Regions from separate parts of the Enterococcus sp. GPZ-007 genome, predicted to be linked through region 3. Evidence: predicted binding sites of a transcription regulator. Region 3 holds the regulator's gene; each other region holds the start of a gene.

Region 1 (2,278 bases), on a different contig from region 3:
CGCGTTTTCCGCTACCAAAATAAGCATACGCAATTCCTAAATGCAGCGTCCCGCCCAGCACATCCTTCTTACGCAGGCGTTGAGCCACTTGTTCACATATTTCAGCGATTACGGTCAAAATATCTCCCTTATGAGCATAATTTTTCGGTAAAACTTGAGAATTCCCGATTGATTTTTCCTTAGTAGGATACAAATCCTTTTGAGAAAGAACTGAGCGATCAATTCCCCATGCATGCATATAATGCTGCATACCCATCACACCATAATGATTTTTTAAAACAAAAGGATCTGTGTGTGCCAGATCCCCCATCGTCTTGAGTCCCATCATCTGGTAACGCCGCTCCATTCGATATCCGATGCCGCAAAAATCACTTAAACGCAGCGGCCAAATTTTCTCCGGCACATCCTGATAATGCCATTGTGCAAACCGATTTTTATTTTTCTTTGCTTCATTGTCCATCGCTATTTTCGCTAATAAAGGATTATCGCCCATCCCTAATGAAGTATAAATACCAAGTTTTTCAATAATTTCATTCTGAATCTTCATTCCGACTTCAGCCGAACTTTTGCCAAACAACTTCCAACTATGGGTCAAATCACCGAATTGTTCATCAATGCTATATGTATGAATGTCCTCTTCTGCCATATATGAACGAAAAATCTCTTGGATGCGCATGTGGTATTGAATATACAGCGTCATCCGCGGCGGCACGATATGAAGCTTAGGATGATTCGGAATCTCAAACCCTCGGCTAACATTACTAATGCCTAACTCTTGTTTTGCCATCGGACTTGCTGCCAAAACTAAACCGGCATTTTCCCGATCGCCACTCATGACAACTAATAGGTCATTCAGTGGGTCCAAGCCATGCTCAATACATTCCACGCTGGCATAAAAACTTTTGGAGTCCATGCAGAAAACATCTCTGACAGGTTCCCCTTCGTAAACGTTCATCAAAACCACCTTCTAAAAAAAGCAAACGTATGTTCGTTTTTAGTTTAAAAGTATTCTGTTTTTTTGTCAATGATTTACTTATAAAGAATCCATAGCAATTTTTAATCATGCCTCCCTGCTTCTTCCCTAAATGCAGAAAAACGAGGAGGACTCAATTGAGTCCCCTCGCCTACAAAATTTCCTATTAAGATTAACGTCTACTTTACCCATTTTAAGAAAAAATAGTTCAAATCAGCTGAATCAATTTTAGGATTTTTATCAAGTCTTTTTACATATTCGGTAAAAAACTGCAACTGCTGTTCCAAAAAGATATTCAGCTGTGGAATGGCCATTTCTGTGTCTAACTCGTCCCCGCTTTTTTTCCGAGATAAAAGTTCATTGATCACTTTTAACAATTCCGGCGATAAATCTGGCAGCTCCAGCAGTTTTTCAAATTCAACAGGCGGTCTTTGATGGTATTCTTTTATCCACATGCAGGCCAATACGGGACGCAGTACGTAAAAATATTTTTTGATTCGAACGTACTCTTTTTTCAGATACTCTCGATAGTTTCCATCAGCCATGTGAAGGTAGTGATAGATTAGCCGTTGTTCATTCAAGTCTTTCTCACTCAAAGCACTCAACTCAATAATGAACTGTCCGTCCGCTTGATAAACAATTGGCGAATGCAACCATTCTAATAGCGCAGGATTACTCTTTTGCAGCAGCTTCAGTGTTTTATCTAAATCCCAACCACAAATATCTAATTGTGCATCGATCGGAAATTCTAAATGATCCGCCGTTTTCTCCAGCTTCAAGTACCAGTCTTTTTCCCGTCGATAGATAAAGCGAACATCATAGTCACTGTCTTTAGATGGAAATCCCCAAGCACGACTGCCGCTTTCGACTGCATAAAGAATTTCAATGTTTTCTCGCTTTTCGATTTCTCGTAATGCTTGTTTGATTCTTGCTTTCATTTCCATCCCTCCTTATTGATTAAAGTCGCGGATCTAATGATCCTTCCTTATCCATTTCAAACAATAAATTGGCTAACAGATTTAAATACTCATTGTTTTCCGCCGTTAACTGCGCTGCTGGAATTTTTAATAATTCCTGTGCAAGCTCATATTCCTTGATCGAAGTCCGTAATTTATGATAAACATTTTTCCCTTTGATCAGCGTTTGATATTGCTGTTTGCTGCGATAAGTGTATCCATAGATCAACGTCAGATAAGCCTCATTTCGAACCTTCAAGAAAGGCGCAGCATTGTTTTTCTGCCGCTCCGGTTTAATAACGATCCCTTCCATCTGTTGTTTCAACGTCATTTGATCAAAATACCTTTG
Region 2 (2,278 bases), on a different contig from region 3:
CTGCTTGACCAGATTCCAAGGCTTGCATCGCAGAAGAGAATCCAATGTACTTCATGTCTAACTTGAATCCTTGAAGCTCAGCAGCACGAGTCAACAGGTCAACGTCGATTCCTTTATATTTGCCATCGCTATCTTTGTATTCAAAAGGAGCAAAGGCCGAATCACTGGCAATGACATAGACATCTTTTTTTGGCTCAATTTTTTTCATTTCTTCAGAAGCAGCAGCCTGATCACCAGAGCCGCTAGAAATATATTTAGCAACGATTTTATCGTAGCCGCCGTTGTCCTTTAAGTCCTTCAAGCCTTTATTGAATTTCTCCAATAATTCTTTGTTTTCGCCTTTTTTCACCGCGAAGCCATAAGAACTGCCTTCTTCTGGATCACCTACTAATTTGAAAGGTTGACCATTTGTTACAGCGTAGCCGAGTACAGGATAGTCATCAAAAATTGCTACAGAGTTTCCGTTGGTCAAAGCATTATACATTGCATCTGCCGCTTCGTACAGCTTGACATCATAACCGTATTTGTCTTTGTTCTTTTCTAAGAAAGTGGCACTTTCTGTTCCGATTTTTGCAGAAACGGTTTTGCCTTTGAGATCTTTGTAATTCTTTATATCCTTGTTATCATTTTTGACAGCCATTTGAATTCCACTATCAAAATAAGGTTCTGAAAAATCAAAAGTTTTTTTACGTTCATCTGTAATGCTCATTCCAGCAATCATGCCGTCAAGCTGATCTGACTGTACACCTTGGATTGAGCTGTCGAAACCTAGCGGACGTAGATCCACCTTGAAATTTTGATCTTTAGCGATCTGATTGAGCAAATCCACGTCGATTCCTATGTATTCACCGTCAGAGTTTTGAAATTCGAAAGGAGCAAAAGTCAGATCCGTTCCGATTTTATATGTCTTTTCCGCGGCATCGGTCTTACTGGCGAAGCCAAGTGTGAAAATACTTGCCATTAAGAAAACGACGAATGGAATTAATTTGTTTTTTCTCATAATAATCCTCCTATATACTTATCATTTGTTTATTATATGTTAGTTTAAGGATAAAATACAAGAGGGTTCATTGTCGGAGAGAAAAAAAGCAAAATTTTTATAACATGAAATGTCAGAATACCTAACACGTGTAATTATAGGAACTTTTAATGTCAAGAATAAAAAATGGCGAAAATATGTTCGGTATGCTATAATTTTGAAATGGAAAATCTTTGTTTATTTAATAGAAAAGGGGGATTTTTGTATGATTGAAAGAGTAACGGACAATACGTTCGACCTTCATTCAAAATATCAGCCTGCTGGCGATCAGCCTGAGGCCATTACACAGTTAGCCGATGGAATCGTCGATGGAAAAAAAGCGCAAATACTTTTAGGAGCCACCGGTACAGGGAAAACATATACAATTTCTAATGTCATCAAAGAAGTCAATAAACCAACCTTGATCATTGCCCATAATAAAACATTAGCGGGACAATTATACGGTGAGTTTAAGGAGTTCTTTCCTAACAACGCGGTGGAGTATTTTGTCAGTTACTACGATTACTATCAACCAGAGGCGTATGTACCGTCTAGCGATACGTATATTGAAAAAGATTCGAGTATCAATGATGAGATTGATAAGCTTCGTCACTCTGCTACCAGCGCTCTGTTAGAACGGAACGATGTGATAGTAGTGGCATCCGTTTCTTGTATCTTTGGTTTAGGATCGCCAAAAGAGTATATGGAACAGGTCCTGTCGTTACGAGTTGGGATGGAAATGGATCGGAACCAACTGTTGAGAAATTTGATCGATATTCAATTTGAACGAAACGATATTGATTTTCAGCGTGGACGTTTTCGTGTTCGTGGTGATGTAGTGGAGATCTTTCCCGCATCCCGTGACGAACGTGCATTACGTGTGGAATTTTTTGGCGATGAGATCGAACGCATTCGTGAAGTTGATGCTCTGACCGGTGAAATTACAGGAGAGACAGAGCACGTAGCGATCTTCCCGGCAACGCACTTCTTAACGAATGAAGACCATATGGAAGTAGCAATCAGTAATATTCAAAAAGAATTGGAAGATCGGTTGGAAGTTCTCCGTAATGATAATAAGTTATTAGAAGCCCAACGTTTAGAACAGCGAACCAATTATGATATTGAGATGCTGCGGGAAATGGGCTATACATCGGGAATTGAAAACTATTCTCGTCATATGGATGGTCGTAAAGAGGGAGAACCGCCATATACCTTGATTGACTTCTTCCCTGATGACTTCCTATTAGTAGTCGATGAATC
Region 3 (2,278 bases):
AATCGTCAACTACGCAAATGAAAAACAAATCGACATGGTAGTTGGACCAGAGGCGCGAGGATTTATTGTGGGCTGTCCGGTGGCATTTGAATTAGGCTTAGGTTTCGCACCGGTGCGTAAGCCAGGTAAATTACCTCGCGAAGTTATTGAAGTAGAATATGAAAAAGAATATGGCACAGACACTTTGACGATCCATAGTGATGCGATTAAACCAGGACAACGTGTATTGATCACTGATGATCTGTTAGCTACCGGCGGAACAATAAAGGCGACGATTGAATTAGTTGAGAAACTCGGCGGAATCGTAGTTGGGTGTGCTTTCTTGATCGAACTTGAAGAATTACATGGTCGTGACAAAATTCAAGGGTACGATATTTTAACTTTAATGAACTATTAAGAATAGATTGCTGGAGAAATAATCTCCAGCTTTTTTACTATTCAAAATTAAAAAAAGCTGCTAGATTTTATCCAGCAGCTTGAAAATTGAAATTAAGCCGATTTGTGATAATGATGATCATAAGTCACATAATAAAAATCTTCGGCAGGTTCTTTATAGTAAAACTCTTCATCTATATTATCATCATCGTATTGACGTTCAGCGTAATGCTGAGCATACTTGCGTTCATCCCACAACATAAACCAGACAAGAAACAAACCAGAGAAAATGACGATCGTAGCTAAGGAACCTAACTTACCAATCAATAAACCTAGTAACAATACAGCGATAATCAAACCAAATCTTCTTACTGCTTTCATCAATAATCACTCCTAATAATAATACGAACGTGTGTTTGTATAATCATTATACGAATGTTTGTTCGTTTTGTAAAGAAAAAAATAATCGGAAGTAAATTCCGATTAATAGATATGATTACGGTACAAGCCGACAACTTTTCCAAGAATAGATACATTGTCGAAAATTAATGGTGCTAACTCATCATTTTCTGGTTGCAAGCGAATGTAATCAGCTTCGCGGTAAAACCTCTTACAAGTCGCTTCATTATCGTCAGTCATAGCGATTACGATTTCACCATTGGTCGCTGTCGATTGCTTTCTAACAATGACATGGTCACCATCGTAGATCCCCGCATTAATCATACTATCTCCACGAATCGTCAACATGAATAGGCTGCCTTCCTCACTTGAAAGATCTGGAGGAACTGGGAAGAAATCTGATGCTTCTTCTACTGCTAAAATTGGCTCCCCGGCGGTAACAACCCCTAACATAGGTATAACTTGCGGGGTAGCTCCAATTTTTTCTAAACCAACCATAGTTAATTCGATTGCTCTTGGTTTTGTTGGGTCTCGCTGGATCCAACCTTTCTTTTCTAATCTGGATAAATGGCCATGGACTGTAGAAGTAGATGAAAGATTTACAGCTTCTCCGATTTCTCTCACAGTTGGTGGATAACCTTTATTTTCAACGCGTTCATGAATGAAACGTAAAACTTCTAACTGTTTTGTTTCCGTTCTTTTTGCCAATGCCCGCACCTTCTTTCGTTTTTTTTAGTGTAGCATAGTTATTCAAACAAATCAAACAAGCGTTCGTATTTCTTGGTACTTTCAACTTATTTTTTTTTATGTATAATTATAAGGGGAAAAGAGGTGCTAAGGATGATCAATGATGAAACAATTGCAAGAATTAACGAATTAGCAAAGAAAAAGAAAACCGTGGGTTTAACAGATGCAGAAGCACATGAACAAAAGGTTTTGCGTGAAGAGTACATTGCTTCATTTCGTAGCGGAATGCGCCATCACATAGAAGGAATGAAGGTCGTTGACCCAGTGGGCAACGATGTGACTCCTGAAAAGCTTAAAAAGATTCAAAAGAAAAAAGGATTACACAACAGAAAGTAAATCTTTTGTTGGTAAGTGATTGAAAAGTCATAATAAATCGGTTACAATAAATCTGTAATTAAAGTATTTATGACCAAAAAGGAGGAACTAACTTGTTCGACAAAATCGATCAACTAGGTGTAAACACAATTAGAACGTTAAGTATTGAGGCAATTCAAAAAGCAAACTCAGGTCATCCAGGTTTACCAATGGGGGCAGCACCAATGGCTTATGCTTTATGGACGAAGCATTTGAATGTCAATCCAGCAACTTCATTAAATTGGCCAAACCGCGATCGTTTCATTTTATCTGCGGGTCATGGTTCAGCAATGCTCTACAGCTTGTTGCATCTTGCAGGCTATCAGGTCACCATTGACGACTTGAAGAATTTCCGTCAATGGGAAAGCAAAACACCCGGTCACCCTGAGTTCCATCATACAGA

The links. The regulator LexA, encoded in region 3, represses DNA repair genes until DNA is damaged. The targets are predictions, from matches to a motif close to CNAACANNTGTTNG.
Region 1: the regulator LexA is predicted to act here: its motif matches at 978-991, upstream of AC4J95_RS07505 (Y-family DNA polymerase).
Region 2: the regulator LexA is predicted to act here: its motif matches at 1,170-1,183, upstream of uvrB (excinuclease ABC subunit UvrB).

Annotation. Positions count from the first base shown of each region.
Region 1 covers NZ_JCAFYN010000010.1:58,370-60,647, reverse strand. Annotated here, with positions in the region: gene AC4J95_RS07505 (Y-family DNA polymerase) at 1-955, opposite strand, end outside; gene AC4J95_RS07500 (nucleotidyltransferase domain-containing protein) at 1,153-1,911, opposite strand; gene AC4J95_RS07495 (metallophosphoesterase) at 1,931-2,278, opposite strand, start outside.
Region 2 covers NZ_JCAFYN010000044.1:6,080-8,357, reverse strand. Annotated here, with positions in the region: gene AC4J95_RS17335 (amino acid ABC transporter substrate-binding protein/permease) at 1-1,000, opposite strand, end outside; gene uvrB (excinuclease ABC subunit UvrB) at 1,245-2,278, shown strand, end outside.
Region 3 covers NZ_JCAFYN010000076.1:6,865-9,142, forward strand. Annotated here, with positions in the region: gene AC4J95_RS20530 (adenine phosphoribosyltransferase) at 1-397, shown strand, start outside; gene AC4J95_RS20535 (hypothetical protein) at 490-756, opposite strand; gene lexA (transcriptional repressor LexA) at 859-1,482, opposite strand; gene AC4J95_RS20545 (DUF896 family protein) at 1,615-1,857, shown strand; gene tkt (transketolase) at 1,950-2,278, shown strand, end outside.